2 linked regions of the Undibacterium sp. 5I1 genome follow. The protein of the gene in region 1 interacts with the protein of each later gene in a pairwise test. Links are inferred from orthologs where the notes say so. Each region holds a gene or a part of one and is shown in the gene's direction. Other genes may lie near its edges.

What was found.
Region 2: the proteins of rlmN (region 1) and ftsZ interact in binary tests that used the Escherichia coli proteins (3 or more experiments, as listed by UniProt). The link is inferred for Undibacterium sp. 5I1 from one-to-one orthologs.

The regions. Positions count from the first base shown.
Region 1 is NZ_JAVIWI010000001.1:1,606,065-1,618,238, reverse strand. What follows is about bases 597-3,400. They hold rlmN (23S rRNA (adenine(2503)-C(2))-methyltransferase RlmN), read left to right. Parts: upstream 597-1,321; coding sequence 1,322-2,479; downstream 2,480-3,400. Other genes in these bases: RGU72_RS07225 (RodZ domain-containing protein), read left to right, coding at 3,269-3,400; pilW (type IV pilus biogenesis/stability protein PilW), read left to right, coding at 2,476-3,276; ndk (nucleoside-diphosphate kinase), read left to right, coding at 831-1,256. Outside these bases: 23S rRNA (uracil(1939)-C(5))-methyltransferase RlmD, read left to right, coding at 1-481; more of RGU72_RS07225, read left to right, coding at 3,401-4,288; ispG (flavodoxin-dependent (E)-4-hydroxy-3-methylbut-2-enyl-diphosphate synthase), read left to right, coding at 4,291-5,556; hisS (histidine--tRNA ligase), read left to right, coding at 5,595-6,956; RGU72_RS07210 (tetratricopeptide repeat protein), read left to right, coding at 6,969-7,634; outer membrane protein assembly factor BamB, read left to right, coding at 7,647-8,795; ribosome biogenesis GTPase Der, read left to right, coding at 8,802-10,145; RNA chaperone Hfq, read left to right, coding at 10,288-10,524; GTPase HflX, read left to right, coding at 10,563-11,687; FtsH protease activity modulator HflK, read left to right, coding at 11,750-12,174.
Region 2 is NZ_JAVIWI010000001.1:4,356,205-4,363,883, forward strand. What follows is about bases 2,282-5,197. They hold ftsZ (cell division protein FtsZ), read left to right. Parts: upstream 2,282-3,097; coding sequence 3,098-4,297; downstream 4,298-5,197. Other genes in these bases: ftsA (cell division protein FtsA), read left to right, coding at 2,282-2,940; RGU72_RS19070 (S8 family peptidase), read right to left, coding at 4,442-5,197. Also shown: RGU72_RS19050 (D-alanine--D-alanine ligase), read left to right, coding at 1-895; RGU72_RS19055 (cell division protein FtsQ/DivIB), read left to right, coding at 900-1,703; more of ftsA, read left to right, coding at 1,708-2,281; more of RGU72_RS19070, read right to left, coding at 5,198-5,962; RGU72_RS19075 (hypothetical protein), read right to left, coding at 6,028-7,659. UniProt on the Escherichia coli protein: Essential cell division protein that forms a contractile ring structure (Z ring) at the future cell division site. The regulation of the ring assembly controls the timing and the location of cell division.

The DNA.
Region 1 (12,174 bases):
GGATGTGCAAAAAGACGAACGCATTGCCGACTTGTTCTGCGGTTTAGGCAATTTCACGCTGCCGATTGCAACTTTAGCAAAAGAAGTTGTGGGGATCGAGGGTAGCTCCACGTTGACAGAGCGGGCAATGGAGAATGCTCGTGCCAACGGATTAGAGGCGACGACTTCATTTGGTACGCGTAATTTGTTTGAAGTTACTGCGCAAGATTTCGTTGCCTTGGGTAAGTTTGATCGTTTTTTGGTCGATCCCCCACGCGATGGTGCGATGGCAGTTTGCCAAGCCCTGATCGATTTGGGCAGCTTAGCGCCAGAGTTGAAGCCTAAGCGTATTGTGTATGTGTCATGTAGTCCATCCACGCTAGCACGTGATGCTGGCATGTTGGTCAATCAGGCCGGCTATCGCTTGAGTTTTGCTGGCGTCGTCAATATGTTCCCACATACTTCTCACGTAGAATCGATGGCAGTTTTTGATTTGGATTAGTTTAATACTGGGCGGGTGTATTTAAAATTATCCATAGAAATGCTGGATAATACGGCTAATTATGCATATACTCCCCGTAATTCAGAAAAATTTCTAGATTAAATGTTGATTTAGTTAACCGGGCTGATCGTCGCATATACCATTTTGCAGTTTTTACACTCGCGTTTGGAGATAAACAACTGATCTGATTGGTGCTTTCGGCGACCAAGTACTTATTTAAAAATAATTCTTGCAAGTAATTGTCTTTATTGGCAACTTACCTCAGATTGGTCGCTTTTATGATAAAATAGAGGGTTAGACGAATTCTTGAAATTTTGTCTTAACCCTTTCATTTTATTGGAGTTTTTAGATGGCTATCGAACGTACATTGTCTATTATTAAGCCTGACGCAGTTGCAAAAAACGTTATCGGTCAAATTGTTAGCCGCTTTGAAGCTGCTGGCTTGAAAGTAGTCGCTGCCCGCTTGACGCAATTGTCCCGCGCTGAAGCAGAAGGTTTTTATGCAGTTCACGCTGCACGCCCATTCTTCAAAGATCTGGTTGATTTCATGATTTCTGGCCCAGTTTTTGTTCAAGCATTAGAAGGCGAAGGCGCGATTTTGAAAAATCGTGATCTGATGGGTGCAACAGATCCAAAGAAAGCAGAAAAAGGCACAATTCGTGCAGATTTCGCAGAATCAATCGACGCAAATGCAGTACACGGTTCCGATGCAGCTGAAACAGCCGCCATCGAAATCGCTTACTTCTTCCCAGCGTTGAACGTGTACTCACGTTAATCACAGTTTGTAATATCGTCTTGTTTTGATAGTGATACTTAAGCAGGATGTGAAGGAGGATGCATATGACGGCTCTCACCAATTTGTTGGACCTAGATCCCTTGCAACTCGTCGCTTATTGCGGTGAGTTGGGTGAGAAGCCGTTTCGCGCCAAGCAATTGCAGCGCTGGATACACCAGTTCGGTGCCAGTAGTTTCGAAGAGATGAGCGATCTCGCAAAATCGCTAAGAGAAAAATTATCTACGCGAGCCTTTATTGCCGCTCCTGCGATCATTAGCGACCATACGTCAACAGACGGGACGCGCAAATGGTTGTTGGATGTGGGACAGGGCAATGCTGTAGAAGCAGTATTTATCCCCGAAGAGAATCGTGGAACCTTGTGTATCTCCACCCAGGCCGGTTGTGCAGTCAATTGCCGCTTTTGCTCAACGGGTAAGCAAGGATTTAATCGTAATTTAAGCGTTGGTGAAATTATTGGTCAACTTTGGATGGCTGAGTTTTTATTACGTAAAACTAAAGGTATAGCGCCGGGACCAAAAGGCGAACGTCAAATTACTAACGTAGTAATGATGGGGATGGGCGAACCTTTATTGAATTTTGAGCCAACGGTCACCGCTTTGCGTCTGATGTTAGATGATAATGCCTATGGTTTATCACGTCGTCGTGTTACGTTGTCTACCAGCGGTGTGGTGCCGATGATTGATAAGTTGTCCCAAGAGTGTGCAGTGGCGTTGGCAGTGTCTTTACATGCCTCAAACGACACTCTGCGCGACAGCTTAATACCATTAAATAAAAAACACCCGTTGCATGAATTAATGGCGGCTTGCAAGCGGTATTTGGATTATGCTCCACGTGATTTCGTGACATTTGAATACTGCATGTTGGATGGCGTAAATGATACCGATCAACATGCTCGTGAGCTGGTGCAATTAGTTAAAAATGTTCCCTGTAAGTTTAACTTGATCCCGTTTAACCCTTTTCCGGAGTCGGGTTTAAAACGTTCGGCCAATCCTCGTATAAAGGCTTTTGCCCAAGTGCTGATGGATGCGGGATTAGTGACAACCATACGTAAGACGCGAGGCGATGATATTGATGCCGCCTGTGGGCAGTTAGCAGGTGAGGTCCAGGACCGAACACGAGTGCAAGAACGTATGCAAAAAATGGCGGAATATCAAACCAAGTTCGGTAAAAATTTTGGCAAGATCGTGGAGATCACTCAGTGAAAATTTTTGGATTGCACTATCGTTTTTTATCCGGCGTCGTACTGGCGCTGATGTTGTCCGCATGTGCAAGCAAAAAACCTGAGGGGTTTAAGCCTGAGAGTAACCCGCCAGCTGAAAGCGTCGATTTGCAAAAGAGAGCAGCTATTCGCATGGAATTGGCGATTGGCTATTATCAGCAAGGACAATATAAAGTCGCACTGGATGAAATTAGGCAGGCGTTGATCATGTCCCCTGATTTAGTTGATGCCTATAGCGTCAGAGCTTTGATATACATGGATACTGGTGAGAAGCAGCTGGCGGAAGATGATTTTCAACGTGCTTTAAAATTGACTCCCAATAATTCGGATATAGCAAATAACTACGGTTGGTTCTTGTGCCAAAATGGAAAAGAAAAACAGGCAATGACTTACTTCGATAAGGCATTGAAAGATCCTACGTACTCGAATCCGATTAAGGTGCTTAACAACGCTGGTGTTTGTAGTTTGCGGCTAAAAGATACTGCCAAAGCAGAGGGATATTTTATGCAGGCATTTCGGGCTGACCCATCTAGTCCAACCATAAATGCAAATCTTGCAAAAATTTACTTTGATCGGGGTGAGTACGAGAAAGCCAAGTTTTATATAAACCGTGTACTCAAAGCGGATGTATTTGCTGCAGATGTCCTTTGGTTGGCTATTAAAATAGAAAATAAACTGGGTGATCAGTCGGCTGTCAACGGTTTGGGCGTGCAATTGCGGCGACGTTACGCCAATTCTAAAGAATACGCTCTGTTTCAGCAGGGAGCTTTTAATGAATGATGCTGGTGTGAGTTTGCCTGAAGATCAATTAAATTTATCTATAGTTGCCGATGATGTAGTAATTGACACATCTACAATCAAGTCTGCAGGAGCTTTTCTTGCATTGATGAGGCAACAAAAAGACTTTACTGTCCAGCAAATAGCGGATCAGTTAAAGCTTTCTGCAAGGCAGATAATTGCATTAGAAGCTGATCAATTTGATGCTTTGCCAAAAATGGTAATAGTTCGAGGTTTTATACGGTCTTATGCTAAGTTACTTAAAATAGACGGAGAACCAATTTTGGCATTGTTGCCGAAAAATTTGGAACCTCCAGTTCAGTCCGCGTATTTGAGACCTGCACTGACAACTCCGTTTCTTGAATCCAGATTGCCTTTAATGGGACGTCAGGACGCAAATAACAAAAAATACGTGTGGGGAGCCATTGTTCTTGCTGTGTTGGCGATTAGTTTTTTTGTGATGCAAAAATATGAACGCATCAGTTTTATTCAAAATTTAATATCTTCTAAATCCTCATCCAGTTTGGGGACAACGACCAGGATCGCGATCCCGTCAGATTTGGCGCCCCCCGTTGCCTTAGACACTCTAACCACTCAAAAGAGCTCAGATGGACAACTTCAAATCCCGTCTTCTGATACGGCGCGGGCTAAGGTTGCGCAGTCTGATCAAGGCACAGTTGCGGATGTCTCTCCAGTGCCACCTTTAAATACTAACGTGTCTGATCAGCAAGCAACTATTTCCGCTCAATCTACCCTGCCTGCGGTAGTTAATTCACCAAATAATTTAATAAAATTTAAATTTCGGCAAGATTCTTGGATACTACTAAAGCGTGAAAACGGTAGCGTATTAACGTCCCACATGGCAAAGGCCGGAACAGAAGAGAGTTTTGATGTAAAAGAAGTTTTGCAGATAAAAATTGGCAATGCAGCTGGTGTTGATGGGACATTACGTGGCGTTTCTCTAAATATTGCGCCGACAAAAGAAAGCAACGTTTTTAACCTAAGTGTGAAGTAAGTATGACATCTTCTTTTTCTGGCATAGCATCTGGACCATTTATACGCCGCTTGAGCCGGAGTACAAAAATTGTATATGGCTCGCGTCAAGTTATCGTTGGTGGTTCTGCGCCAGTTGTGGTTCAGTCGATGACAAACACGGATACCGCTGATGTAATCGGTACTGCCATTCAAATTAAAGAGTTAGCAAGAGCTGGTTCTGAACTTGTTAGGTTGACTGTTAATAATGCGGAAGCTGCGGCAGCAGTGCCAGCGATTCGTGCGCAATTGGATAAGATGGAAATAGATGTTCCCTTGGTTGGGGATTTTCATTACAACGGACATACGTTGCTAAAAGACTTTCCTGATTGTGCCCGGGCTTTATCCAAGTATCGTATCAATCCAGGCAATGTAGGGCAGGGCGCAAAACGCGATACTCAGTTTGCACAGATGATAGAGATGGCATGTTTCTACGATAAGCCTGTTCGTATCGGAGTGAACTGGGGGAGTCTCGATCAAGCTTTACTCGCGCGTATTATGGATGAAAACGCACAGCGTGCAGAGCCGTGGAGTGCGCAAACGGTGATGTATGAGGCGTTGATTACATCTGCAATAGAAAATGCACAACGAGCTGAAGAGCTAGGTTTAGCTGGCGATAAGATTATTCTGTCTTGCAAGGTTTCAGGAGTGCAGGATTTAATTGCTGTGTATCGAGAACTTGCGCAGCGCTGTGACTTTCCTTTGCATTTAGGCTTGACAGAAGCAGGTATGGGCAGCAAAGGTATTGTGGCATCGACAGCCGCACTATCTGTGTTGTTGCAAGAGGGGATTGGCGATACGATTCGTATTTCTCTTACTCCTGAGCCAGGCGGTGATCGTTGTAAGGAAGTCGTAGTTGGGCAAGAAATTTTACAGACGATGGGTTTAAGAAAATTCACTCCTATGGTGATTGCTTGCCCAGGATGCGGGCGTACTACTTCTACTGTATTCCAAGAATTGGCAGATAGTATTCAAACCTTTTTACGCGATCAGATGCCTGTTTGGAAAAAACAATATCCCGGCGTGGAAAGCATGAATGTTGCGGTGATGGGCTGTATCGTAAATGGTCCCGGAGAATCCAAACATGCCAATATTGGGATTAGCTTGCCTGGTACCGGCGAGTCTCCTGCCGCACCCGTTTTTATTGATGGAGCAAAGGCGCTCACTTTGCGAGGCGATAATATCTCAGAAGAATTCCAAGCTATCGTATTGGATTATGTGAAGAATCATTACACTCCCTCTAATGTGTAACCAACGTATGCGGCTAATAAATAATTAGGTTGTAAAGTATGTCTGAAAATAAAAAAATAGAAAAAATTGTTGGTGTGAAGGGGATGAATGACCTTCTTCCAACCGATTCTCCCTTATGGGAATTGTTTGAAAATACGGTGCAGTCTGTTTTGAAGAGTTATGGCTTTCAACAAATTCGTACGCCTATCGTTGAGCCTACGGCCTTATTTGCTCGCGGTCTTGGTGAAGTTACTGATATCGTTGAGAAGGAAATGTACTCCTTTGAAGATGCAATGAATGGGGATAAATTAACCCTGCGTCCAGAGAACACGGCCGGCGTTGTGCGTGCAGCACTAGAGCATAATTTGACTTACGAAGGTCCGCGACGTCTTTGGTACAACGGACCCATGTTTAGGCATGAAAAGCCGCAACGTGGACGCTATCGTCAATTCCATCAAGTAGGGGCTGAGGCTTTAGGCTTTAGTGGCCCTGATATCGATGCAGAATTAATCATTATGTGTCAGCGTCTTTGGGATGATTTAGGTTTGCAAGACGTACGTCTTGAACTAAATTCGATTGGTGACGCAGAAGAGCGTATTCAGCATCGTGTAGCATTGATTGCCTACTTTGAACATCATAAAGATATTTTAGATGCCGAGGCGCAGCGACGCTTGCATAGCAATCCTCTGCGTATTCTTGACACTAAAAATCCGGCAATGCAAGAAATGGTAAATGCTGCACCTAAGCTGCTTAGTTATCTTGGTGAAGAGTCTATGTCACACTTCTTAGGTGTTCAAAAAATATTGCGTGACAATAGTATTCCATTCACGATCAATACACGTCTGGTGCGCGGCATGGATTATTACAACCGTACAGTTTTTGAGTGGGTAACTGATCAATTGGGTTCACAAGGTACAGTGTGTGCAGGTGGTCGCTATGATTCCTTATTTAGTATTTTCGGTGGTAAACCTACTCCCGCTTGTGGCTTCGCAATGGGGATTGAGCGATTGTTGGAGTTAATGAAAGCATCTGGCGAGACACATGCGCCAGCCCAATGCGATATCTATCTTGTGCATCAAGGTAGCAAAGCACAAGAACAATCTTTCGTATTAGGCGAGCGTTTGCGCGATGCGGGGCTAGATGTTGTGTTACATTGCGCAACTGCAAGCGGTGTAGGTAGTTTTAAATCGCAAATGAAAAAAGCAGACGGTAGTGGAGCAGCCTACGCAGTCATCATCGGTGAGGATGAGTCCGCATCGAATACTGTCAGTATCAAAGCAATGCGCACGGAAGATATGGAGAATAACCAAGTCACGGTGCCGTTTGATACTGCTGTTGATTATTTGGTTGACCAGATCGCTGGGATCGGTGATGCAGGCGAATGCTGTGACGATCCAACTCATATTCATATTCATCACTAGACTTTATACAAAATGGCATACGATCTCGAAGAACAAGAGCAATTAGACACTCTCAAAGCATGGTGGAAACAATACGGCAACCTAGTTACTTGGCTGTTGGTAATCGCTTTATCTGCTTACGCTGCATGGACGGGCTGGACCAGCTATCAGCGTGATCAGTCAAGTCAGGCGTCACAATTGTATGACGTGCTACAAAAGGCGGTGCAAGCTAAAGATAATGCAAAAGTGCAGCGAGCGGCTAATGACGTCGTTCAAAAATTTTCTAAAACACCATATGCGGCAATGTCCGCAATGACAGCAGCTAAGAGTGCTTTTGATGCTGGAGATATCAAAGTAGTCAAAGCCCAATTACATTGGGTCATTGATCATAGTAGTGTGGAAGAATATAAAGCGATCGCAAAAATTCGTTTAGCAGGTATTGCCTTGGATGAACGAGCTTACGATGAAGGACTAGCTTTTTTGTCAGGTGATTTTTCGCCAGAATTTGCTGGAGATATTGCTGATCGGAAAGGCGATATTTATCTCGCTCAAAATAAACCTGTAGAAGCCCGCGCTGCATTTCAGAGTGCATTAGAAAAGACAAAAGAGAAAAATCCTGCGCGTCAGTTAATCCAAATAAAGCTCGATGCTCTTGGTGGTGCCGAGGCTAAGCTTGCAAGTAATTCAGCTAGTAAATAATAGGAGTAGTTCATGCATTTTTCTGGCAAATTGCTGGCCTCATTAGTATTGCTTTCCCTCGCGGCTTGTTCCTCTATGAATCCGTTTGCGAGTAAGTCTGAAACAAAAAATATTCCGGCTACCTTGCAGGATTTTACTGTGACCATGCCAGTGAAGACTCTTTGGTCAAGCTCGGTTGGCTCATCAGGTGAATATGTATTTACGCCTGCTCAAGTTGGTGCAGACGTATATGCGGCTGCAGTGGATGGTACTGTAGTTAGATTGGATGCTGCTAATGGTCGGGCGGTCTGGCGTATCAATGCAGGCTCTTCTTTGACTGCTGGAGTTGGTGCTAGCGCTTCTGTAATAGTTGTTGCAGGGCGAAAAGGTATGTTATTCGCTTTTGATACCGAGGGTAAGTTGCACTGGAGTGTACAAACTTCCAGCGAGATACTTTCCTCTCCAGCTGTGGCCAAAGATGTTGTGGTTGTTCGTAGTATGGATAACAAAATCGCGGCGTACGATATAGCAACAGGAACAAAAAAATGGTCTATCGAGAGACCACTGCCAATTTTGACCTTACGTACCATTCAAGGCATCGCAATCGCGGATCAGTGGGCTATAGTCGCATTGCCTGGCGGTAAGCTAGCATCTTTTTCTTTAGCTAATGGAGGTTTGCGTTGGGAGGTTGCTGTTGCAGATCCTAAAGGTGCGACTGAGCTTGAGCGAATTACCGATGTTTCTGGAACTCCGTTTATTATTGGAAATGAGGCTTGTGTTTCTGCTTATCAAGGACGTGTTGGTTGTTATGACTTAACCACTGGTGCTGCGCGCTGGGCGAAAACTTTATCCAGCGAAGTTGGTGTAAGTGCAGATGAGCGATTTGTTTTTGCCGCAGATAATTCGGGCGCTGTATCCGCTTATGCTCGTAGTACCGGTGCTAGTGTTTGGCGAAATGATAAATTAGCTTACAGGCGTTTGTCCGCACCAATTTCTTTCGGTCGAGCTGTTGCTGTTGGCGACGGTTCTGGCTTTATCCATTTTCTCTCACGAGAGGATGGTTCTTTCATCGGTCGTATTAGTACCGATGGCAGTCAAATTTTGGCAGCTCCAACTGTAGTTGGCTCGAGTTTGATCGTTCAAACCAAATCAGGGGCAGTGGTTGCATTGACAACCGAGTAATACTAAATGAAGCCGGTTATTGCACTTATAGGTCGACCAAATGTCGGCAAATCCACGCTGTTCAATCGACTTACTCGCTCTCGTGACGCGCTAGTGGCAGATCTTCCTGGTTTGACAAGGGATAGGCATTACGGTGAGGGACGTATTGGTGAACGTCCATTTTTGGTTATAGATACTGGTGGTTTCGAGCCCGTTGCCAAAGAAGGCATCATGCATGAAATGGCTAAGCAAACTAAGCAGGCTGTAGCTGAGGCTGATGTGGTTGTGTTTATCGTTGATGGACGTCAGGGTTTGACTCCGCATGATAAAACTATTACGGATTTTTTGCGAAAATCTGGACGCTCCGTGATGTTGGTAGTAAATAAAGCTGAGGGTATGAAATATAGCTCTGTTACAGCCGATTTTTATGAATTAGGGTTAGGCGATCCGTACGTCATTTCAGCAGCGCACGGAGATGGCGTAACAGATTTAGTTGAGGAGTCGTTAGACATTGCGTTTGCGCAAAGACCTCCAGAATTGGAGGAGCCAGATGATGTCGTAAGGGGAATCAAGCTCGCGATAGTTGGGCGTCCCAATGTTGGTAAATCAACTTTAGTTAACACACTATTAGGCGAGGATCGGGTCATAGCATTTGATATGCCCGGTACTACCCGTGATTCGATTGAAATTCCTTTTGAGCGCGATGGAAAACATTACACTTTGATTGACACAGCGGGTATTCGCCGCCGTGGAAAAGTGTTTGAGGCAATAGAAAAATTTTCTGTAGTCAAAACTTTACAATCGGTTTCGGAAGCAAATGTCGTGTTGCTGATGCTCGATGCGCAGCAAGATATATCTGAGCAAGATGCACATATAGCGGGCTTTATCTTGGAGTCTGGACGAGCCTTAGTTATTGGTGTCAATAAATGGGATGGCTTGCAAAGCGACAGACGCGATGAAATCAAATTAGATATTGAACGTAAGCTAAATTTTTTAACATTTGCTAAGTTTCATTTTATTTCTGCTTTAAAAGCTAGCGGTATTGCCTCTTTAATGAAATCAGTCGATGCTGCTTATGCTGCAGCAACAGCGAACTTATCAACGCCAAAATTAACTCGTGCGTTGATAGAAGCTGTGGAGCATCAGCAGCCGAAGCGTAAAGGCTCGATAAGACCTAAGCTGCGTTATGCCCACCAAGGCGGTCAAAATCCACCCATTATTGTTATTCACGGCAATGCCTTGGATTCCATTGGTGATGTATATAAACGCTATTTGGAAAAACATTTCCGAGAAACCTTTTCTTTAGTGGGAACCCCTTTGCGCATAGAAATGCGCTCAGGTAAAAATCCTTTCTCTAAAACTGAAAAATAAGAATTTTCATTTGATCGTTGGTGGATCTAGCAAGCAGCGCAAGCGAAAATAGATTACAGTTACAAGGTAATCAACTATTGGGACTCTTGAACTTTTGCAATGTGTCCCCAACTCCTGATCACAACAACATATTGGAGCTGTTATGAGTAATAAAGGGCAACTGTTACAAGACCCGTTCTTGAACGCACTTCGTAAAGAACATATTCCTGTATCCATCTATTTGGTGAATGGCATTAAGTTGCAAGGTCATATTGAATCTTTTGATCAATACGTAGTTTTATTGCGTAATACAGTGACGCAGATGGTATACAAACACGCCATTTCTACTGTTGTTCCCGCACGTGCTGTGACCATCAATACTGAGTCAGAGCCCGAGTAATTATTAGGCATTTATTTTTTGAAAAATAAAATTTTTCTATGCGCGCCGTTTTAATCGGTGTGGACTTCGGTAAAGATGATTTTGCCGCTAGTTTAGAAGAACTATCTCTGCTCTCCCAATCTGCGGGGGCAGAGCCCATCACAACCATTACCTGCAAGCGCTCTAGTCCTGATGCTGCGTTATTTGTGGGCTCTGGTAAAGCGGATGAGATTGCAAATACCATTGCTGATGCTGAGCTCGATATTGCAATCTTTAATCATGCATTATCACCTGCACAACAGCGGAATTTAGAGCGACGTTTGAAAATACGGGTGGTCGACAGAACTAGTCTGATTCTTGATATTTTCGCGCAGCGTGCTCATAGTCATGAAGGTAAAGTCCAAGTCGAATTAGCGCAGTTGCAGCATCTTGCTACAAGGTTGATACGCGGCTGGACTCATCTGGAGCGACAAAAGGGTGGTATTGGTTTGCGCGGGCCTGGAGAGACTCAGCTTGAAACTGATCGCCGTTTAATCGGGGATCGAGTTAAAGCACTTAAAGCTCGTATGGGTAAGTTGCATAAGCAGCGTGAAACACAAAGACGTTCGCGTGGTAGAAGCCACACCTTTTCAGTATCTTTGGTTGGTTATACCAATGCGGGTAAATCTACGTTATTTAATTCGTTGACGAAGGCGGGTGCTTACGCAGCAGACCAGTTGTTTGCTACGTTAGACACTACATCACGACGTTTGTATCTTGCCGATGCAGGTAGTGTCGTGATATCTGACACGGTAGGGTTCATCAGGGAACTACCGCATCAATTGGTCGATGCATTTCGTGCTACTTTGGAAGAGACAATTCATGCCGATCTGTTGTTGCATATAGTTGATGCAAGTAGCCCAGTGCGCTTAGACCAAATTCAACAAGTTAATGACGTATTGAAAGAGATCGGTGCTGACCATATTCCTCAATTATTGGTTTGGAATAAGATCGATTTGGCTGGTTTGGAGCCGAGTTTGGAGCTAGGTGAGTATGATAAAATTCAAAGAGTTTTTTTGAGTGCGCAAACTGGTGCCGGAGTAGGTTTGTTGCGGCAAGCGGTTACAGAGTTTGCTAAAGACTACGCATTAAAAAGAAATAATCCAGTAGAGATCGCCCAGTTTGATGATGCGCGGTTTGTCTAAAAATTTATTCAGTATTAAGTCTATTTGTAGTTCAACTCATTATTTTATTGGATAACGACAGAATGTTCGTTTCACTTCTAAAAAAAATTGGCTTAACGATGTCGTTGAACGATCCTCAGTGGGGTCGTGGCTCTCAAAATAACGACAAGGATGGCAAGAAGCCACCTGAGGGCCCACCCGATTTAGAGAAATTATGGCGCGACTTTAATGAACGCATTAGTCGTTTCCTAGGCTCAAAAAATAATGGTAATAATGGCGGCGGTGGCGGTGGATTCACTCCTGATGCTGCCAGTGCTAAATTAGGTGTAAGCATCATCGTTGTTGTGCTGGCGTTTATTTGGTTAATCAGTGGATTCTTCATTGTTCAAGAAGGTCAAACCGGCGTTATTACGACATTTGGTAAGTTCAGCCATACAACAATGTCCGGTTTTAACTGGCGTTGGCCTTACCCGATTCAGGCTCATGAAATCGTCGACGTTTCTCAGGT
Region 2 (7,679 bases), 2.7 Mb from region 1 along the record:
GCGTGAGATATCGATCATGTCCGGCACGGGCGTACTGGCGGCTTTAAAAAGCAAAGGTGTGGATGCGCATGGCTTTGATACTGGCGAGCGTAGTCTGGCTGATCTGGCAGCTGAAAAATTTGATCGTGTCTTTATCGCTCTGCATGGTCGTTTCGGTGAGGACGGTAGCTTACAAGGTGTGCTGGAGCAATTAGGTATTCCCTACACCGGCAGCGGCGTAATGGCGTCAGCTATTGCGATGGACAAAATTTTTACTAAGAAAATTTGGCAGAACCATCAGTTGACGACACCAGCATACGAAGTATTAAACGCTGAAACGGAATTGCGTCTGGTACCAGATCGTCTGAGTTTGCCTTTGATTTTAAAACCGCCACATGAAGGCTCGACAATTGGCATCACTAAAGTAAATGGCTACTCCGATATGAAGGATGCCTATGCTTTGGCAGCGCAATTTGATGACGAGGTATTGGCTGAAGAATTTATTCAAGGTCGCGAACTGACCGTAGCAATTTTGGGTACTGGTAAAGACGCTTACGCCTTACCCATCATTGAGATCGTAGCGCCACAAGGTAATTACGACTATCAGAATAAATATTTTACCGACGATACCAAGTACCTTTGTCCTGCGCCGTTAGATGCTGCATTGTCAGAGCAAATACGGCAAATGTCTGTAGACGCTTACCGTGCAGTGAATTGCGAAGGCTGGGCGCGGGTTGATGTATTGCTCCGAGCATCCGACAACCAAGCGTTTTTGATTGAGGTCAATACTTCGCCAGGTATGACAGGACATTCGCTGGTGCCAATGGCCGCTCGTGCAGTTGGTTTAAGTTATGAAGATTTATGTCTGAAAATTTTGCAATCCGCTCGCTTAAAGATGTCGAAGGGTAATCAGTAAGCATATGTGGCAAGACGTCAGGTCTATGAATACAACAGCAAATGCGTTGTTCGGTGTTTTTTTGCTTGCGTTGATGATGTCTGGTGTGTGGTGGTTAGTGCAGCGTCCGATGTTTACGTTAAAAGTAATTCAAGTGGTAGGCGCCGATCAGCAGCCATTACGACACGTGAATGCACTGACGATTCGTGATACTGCCTTACCTAAATTGAAGGGTAATTTTTTTACGACAAATCTGGACGGTGTACGTACTGCATTTGAAGCGGTACCTTGGGTGCGTAAAGCTAGCGTGCAAAGAGAATGGCCAAATAAGTTGATTGTCACTTTGGAAGAGCATCAGGCTTTGGGTACTTGGGGTGAAGAAGGACGATTGATGTCAGTGAAGGGCGATGTATTTACCGCCAATCTGGCTGAAGCGGAAGAGGATGCGGAGTTAATTGATTTTGCGGGACCAGAAGGTAGTGAGAAAGAAGTGCTGGCGCGCTATATCGATTTTAAAACCTGGTTTGCCAAAATCAGTTTAGCGCCCGAGTCTGTGCAGTACTCCAGTCGTTACGCCTGGAGTGTGAAATTGAACAACGGTATGAAAGTCGAGTTGGGTCGGGTACAGGATGATCAGACTCTGCAAAGCCGGGTAGATAAATTGCTGACAGTGTACCCACAGTTAGTCGCAAGTTTGCAAGACAGTATTGAAAGTGTCGATATGCGTTATCCGAATGGATTAGCGCTGAAATCGAGTCACAGTGGCTTCGGTATCGCTAGCAAGTTAAGTGGAAAACAAAGCAGCAAACTCAATGTCAAACGAAAGTAAGTAAATGACAAAAGATGCAAAAAACCTGATCGTCGGCCTGGACATCGGCACCTCAAAAATTGTTGCGGTCGTCGCAGAGGTCATGCCGGATGGTCGCCATGAAGTAATCGGCCTTGGTCAGCACGAATCCAAGGGGCTGAAAAAAGGTGTAGTCGTCAACATCGAGGCGACGGTCGAATCAATTCAGCGTGCATTGGAAGAGGCCGAGCTGATGGCGGACTGCAAAATCCGCAATGTCTATACCGGTATTGCAGGTAGTCATATCCGCAGCTTTAATTCCAGCGGCATGGTTGCGATTAAAGATAAAGAAGTCACGGCTGCTGATGTATCGCGCGTGATTGAGACTGCCAAGGCAGTAAATATTCCGACCGATCAGCAACTGCTACATACCTTGCCGCAAGAATTTATTGTGGATAGCCAGGATGATGTGCGCGAGCCTATTGGCATGAGCGGCATTCGTCTCGAAGTCAAAGTACATATCGTCACTGGTGCAGTTTCCGCGGTACAGAATATCGTCAAGTGTGTACGCCGCTGTGGTCTGGAAGTGTCTGATTTGATTTTGCAGCCAATGGCATCGGCCGAGGCAGTGCTGACCCGCGATGAAAAAGAGCTTGGCGTTGTCCTGATTGATATCGGTGGCGGCACGACAGACGTGGCTGTGTTTAGCGAAGGTGCAATCCGTCATACCGCTGTAATCCCAATTGCCGGTGATCAGATCACCAATGATATCGCTATGGCATTGCGTACACCAACATCAGAAGCAGAAGAAATCAAGATTCGTTTTGGTGTTGCCAAACAGGTGCTGGCCGACCCATCTGATTCTTTGGAAGTACCGGGTCTTGGTGATCGTGGTCCGCGCTCGTTATCGCGTCAGGCTTTAGCTGCTGTGATTGAACCGCGGGTCGAAGAATTATTCGCCTTAGTGCATCAGGTAGTGCGTGAATCTGGTTATGAAGATGTGCTGTCCTCCGGCATCGTATTGACGGGTGGTTCCGCGATCATGCCAGGCATGGTAGAAATGGCTGAAGATATCTTTTTAAAGCCGACACGTTTAGGTATGCCGGTGTATTCGGGGCAGTTAGCAGATGTCGTACGCAGCCCGCGTTACGCCACAGTTTTGGGGTTGTTGTTGGAAGCGAAGAAGCAGTATATGCGTGGTCATATTGTTACGCGGCAGGAAGGTTCTGCAAAAGCAGTATGGCAGCGCATGAAAGAGTGGTTTTTGGGGAATTTTTAAGCAGTTTTTTGGTGTATTTTTTCGCATAAATAGTAGTAATCATTTTATAATGTTCTGATCCGCAGTTATTAGTCGCTAGGCGTGACACCGTTGTTGAAAATTTGTATTTCAAACGTGATGCCTATCGACTAAAAACTGCCTACCTAAAGGAGTCATGATGGAGTTCGATATGGTTGATAACGCTACGCAAGGCACCGTAATTAAAGTCGTCGGTGTTGGTGGCGCAGGTGGTAATGCTGTGCAGCACATGATTAACAAAGGTGTGGCAGGAGTTGAATTTATCGCTGCTAATACTGATGCTCAAGCATTGCTGCAATCTAAGGCACACAACGTCATTCAAATCGGTGAAACCGGTTTGGGTGCAGGGATGAAGCCGGAAGTCGGTCGCCAGTTGGCGGAAGAATCCCGTGCTCGCATTCAAGATGCATTACGTGGTTCGCACATGGTATTTATCGCTGCTGGTATGGGCGGTGGTACCGGTACTGGTGCTGCCCCCGTAGTGGCACAGATCGCCAAAGAATTAGGCGCGCTGACGGTTGCTGTGGTTTCCAAACCTTTCTCATACGAAGGTAAAAAATGCATGGACATCGCTGACGAGGGTCTGGAAGCCTTGTCACAGCATGTGGATTCGCTGATTATTATTCTCAATGAAAAATTGGAAGAGATCTACGAAGACGACAGCATGATCGAATGGCTGCAACACGCCGATGACGTGCTCAACAACGCGGTTGCCGGTATTGCGGAAATCATCAATGTTCCAGGTCATATCAACGTTGATTTCAATGACGTGAAAACGATCATGGGCGAACAAGGTAAAGCGATGATGGGTACGGCAACAGCATCCGGTGTTGATCGTGCACGTATTGCGGCAGAGCAGGCAGTTGCTTCGCCGTTGTTGGATGGTATCGATTTGTCCGGTGCTCGGGGTGTCTTGGTCAACGTGACTGCTAGCCGCGGTCTCAAAGGTAAAGAAATCAAAGAAGTCATGGCGGCAGTTCGCGCTTTTGCAGCACCTGATGCTTCTATCGCACAAGGTATCGCTTACGACGATACGATGGGTGATGATATTCGTGTCACAGTGGTGGCAACTGGCTTGGGTCGGGGCAAGAAAAATATCCAGTTGGTACAAACACCAATGCTGCGCACAGGTACTCATAATGAACCAATGATGGCGTCGCCAACGACAGCTTCGGCTGGCATGCATTCAGGTACGACGACTGCTTCCAGTGGTTTTGATGGCTTGAGTAAGCCGGCAGTATGGCGTCGTGAGTCTGCGTCAGATACGGTTCGTGCTTTGGAAAAAAATGGTATGGAAACTTATGACATTCCCGCGTTTTTAAGAAAACAAGCTGATTAAAATCTAGCCATAAAATCTGACAAAACCCATAAAAAACCCGCATTTATGCGGGTTTTTTATGGCTTACTTTTTAAATAATTTTAAATTATTTCTTAAATATCACTCGCCAGACCCAGAATTTGTCTGGATCTAGCGATGTTGCTATTAACCGCCAGTTACAGCCTTGACCGCAGCTGCCGCATCTACAATGCCTGCGCCACAACCTGGGCAGTTTGCTGGTGCAGGGCGAGCTGTTTTAATCAAGATGCTTTTTACTTGTGCCGGAGTTAATCTGGGATTAACTGACAACATTAAAGCCACTACGCCAGCCACATGTGGTGTCGCTTGAGAAGTACCAGAGTACATACCATACGTAGAATCGTTAGTAGCAACGGTTGTACCTGTTGGCAAAGTCGATGTGATCTGATCATTCGCTGTTGTGAAGCCTCCGCCCGGAGCCGCGACGGTTACTGTGCCGCCGTAGTTGGAATAGCTCGCACGACCACCTGCAATCGAAGTCGATGCTACTGTAATTACACCTGGGCAGTTCGCTGGCGATGACAGTTTGGCATCAATACTTGAATTGCCGGCAGCAATTACAATCACCGTGCCAGCTGCGATCGCGCTTTGATATGCGGTTGCGCTAGTACGAGTACAAACACCTGTGCCACCTAGAGAAAGATTCAGGACATTGGCTCTGTTGATGTTATCTGGTATGCCGCTGATATGAAGTCCTGCGGCCCAAGCTACTGCGTCAGCAATATCAGAATCATAGCCACCGCATTTGCCGAGTACGCGCAAAGGCAGCACTTTTGCTTTTGGCGCGACTCCTGTGATGCCAATGCCGTTTGTAGCAGCAGCCACGATACCTGCAACGTGCGTACCATGCCAAGAACTGTTCGATGGACCACACGATGTGTCAGTTGCACTGACCCAGTCACCTAAGTCGATTGCGTCTGGACCACGAACACTTGATGCGCCAGCTGGTAAGGCAATCCGTGCTACTGCAGGGCTACTGATAAAGTTATAACCATATTGGTTTGCCTTGCCGCCTTGTGCTGGAACCAAATTAGGCAGAATATCTGGATGCGGGCGATACCCGGTATCCAGCACAGCCACGACAATGTTTTGCCCCATTGTGATATCCCAAGCTGCTGGCAAATTCAAAGCACCTACTTGGGTCTTGGAATCTTGCATATCCCATTGGTTGGTAGAAAACAAAGGATCCGTCGGTACATAAGCAGGACGACGAATGTAGTCTGGTTCCGCATATTCGATAGTCGAATCGACGCTAGCCAGTTTGGCTGCCAGAGCACGCATTTCAGCTGGTTTTAAAGCGATATCGGAAGCATAAACCCAACCTCCGGTCACAATCTGGCGCTTCAGTACAAACGAGGTACCGAAAGTTTGCGCCACCGACTGTAGTGTGGAAAGGCGTTGTGCCTGTACTTGTGCCAAGGCAGTTAGATTGCCTCCGACACTAGCAGCCGACTCAAGCATATTACTTCTCTCATTGTGATATTTGATAATGATTTGAGAGAGTTTTTGCTCGACTTGCGGCTTAGTGCTATTTGCGCTATTTGGGTCAACTGCAGACGCAAAAGCAGGTGCAAAGACAGATACATTTAGCATCGTGCTCATTACGACTAACAGTAAAGGTTTAACGCTGAACAGTAAAGATTTCATTCTGTATTTTCTCCGATAATTTATCGTTTGGGATGTAGATCGTTGTATGAGTTATTTTCTAGTAATTAACTGGAAAATGGGATTTTTGTCAGAGCTGCCGGAACTGCTCCGCCACCCGCCCATTGATCACCCCAGCTAGTAAAGGTGCCGTCTTTACTGACTGCAAGGAAGGCGCCAAATGGTGTGGCATAAATTGCACGGACATTCACTAGTTTCGCTGTAACTGCGCTACTGTCGCCACCTTTGCTTGGCATGCCCCAAGTCACTACTGTGCCATCAGCTTTGAGTGCAGCGAACGCATATTTGTTCGCCGTGATTGAAACCACGTTCGTCAACTGTGCGGTTACCGCGCTGCTGTCGCCACCAACGCTAGGATCACCCCAACTTACCACGGTACCGTCAGCTTTTAGAGCCGCAAATGCATATTCAGTGGATTGGATTGATTTCACTTTGTTTAGTGAAGCTTGTGCAGTAGTTAAGCTGGCCTGCATACGTGGCAAATCACCCCAACTTACAACGGTACCGTCCGCGCGTAAGGCCGCAAAAGCAGTTTGCGTTGAGTAGACATTAGTGATGTTTGTCAAAATGCCGTTACTGTTTAAAATACGCGTGTCTACCGCCTCGATGTCATTGGCATAACCGAATCCAAATGTGATGCCAGCATTCGTCGTCGCGACGGCAATTGCGCCACCGGCAGTCAGATTTTTTACATTCGTCACTACTTGATCACTGGTTGGTATTGCCCAGCCAAATGAGCCGGTCCAACTAACCACGGTACCGTCTTTACGAAGTGCTACAAAGTCATAATTTGTGCCGACGACTTGGATCACATTGGTAAGTTGCGATTGCACTGAACTTGCATCACCGCCCGTGTCCGCATCACCAAATGCAACGACAGTTCCGTCTGCTTTGATTGCCGCGTAAGCACCTTCAGTGGAGGCGATACTTTTAATGTTTGTCAAAGACGCTACGGTTGCTGCATTGAGTCCGTAATTTGGATCATTGAAAGGTACATCAACGCCAGACAGCACGCCGCGATAAGTACCCCACGCAGTAAAAGAGCCATCTTTTTTTACGCCAAAGAAAGCTACGCGACCGGGAATAATGGAGGCAATGTTTGTCAGTGCGCTTGTAGCGGTGGTCGGAGACACGTAGCTGCTACCCCAAACTTTAACCGTGCCATCAGTTAGCAGTGCAGCAAAGCCGCGATCTGAAGGGAACAACTGTGCAATACCTGTAATCACTGAGGACGATGCATTTTGTCCGCCCCAAACTGGATTGCCCCAAGCGTAGGCTGTACCATTTTGCGTAACAGCAAAAGCTGCAAGTGCGCTGTAGACGGAATTAGCCTGCAGAGTTTGACTTGCAGTCGCCGTAGAGCAGCTTGCAGTCGCTGTGACAGCAGAATTTGGTTGAGTATCTTGTACGCTAGTGCCAGTACCTAAGGCAACGCCAGACGATGCTTGCCAGCTGACTGTTGGTGTTACCGAGCAGTTAGTGCTATTGACTACAGCAGTCAAAGTAGTACCCCGTGCACCGAAAACGTCAATTGAAACCGTCGGCGAAGGCGGTGGTGCTGGTGGCGCAGATGAGTCGCTGCCGCCGCATCCGGCAAGAAGTACCGTAAATCCAATACTCGCTAAGGCCGACGCCATGCTTTTTAATGGAATACCATTTGACTTGATGTATATATTCATTTGCTACCCTGCTCCCAAAA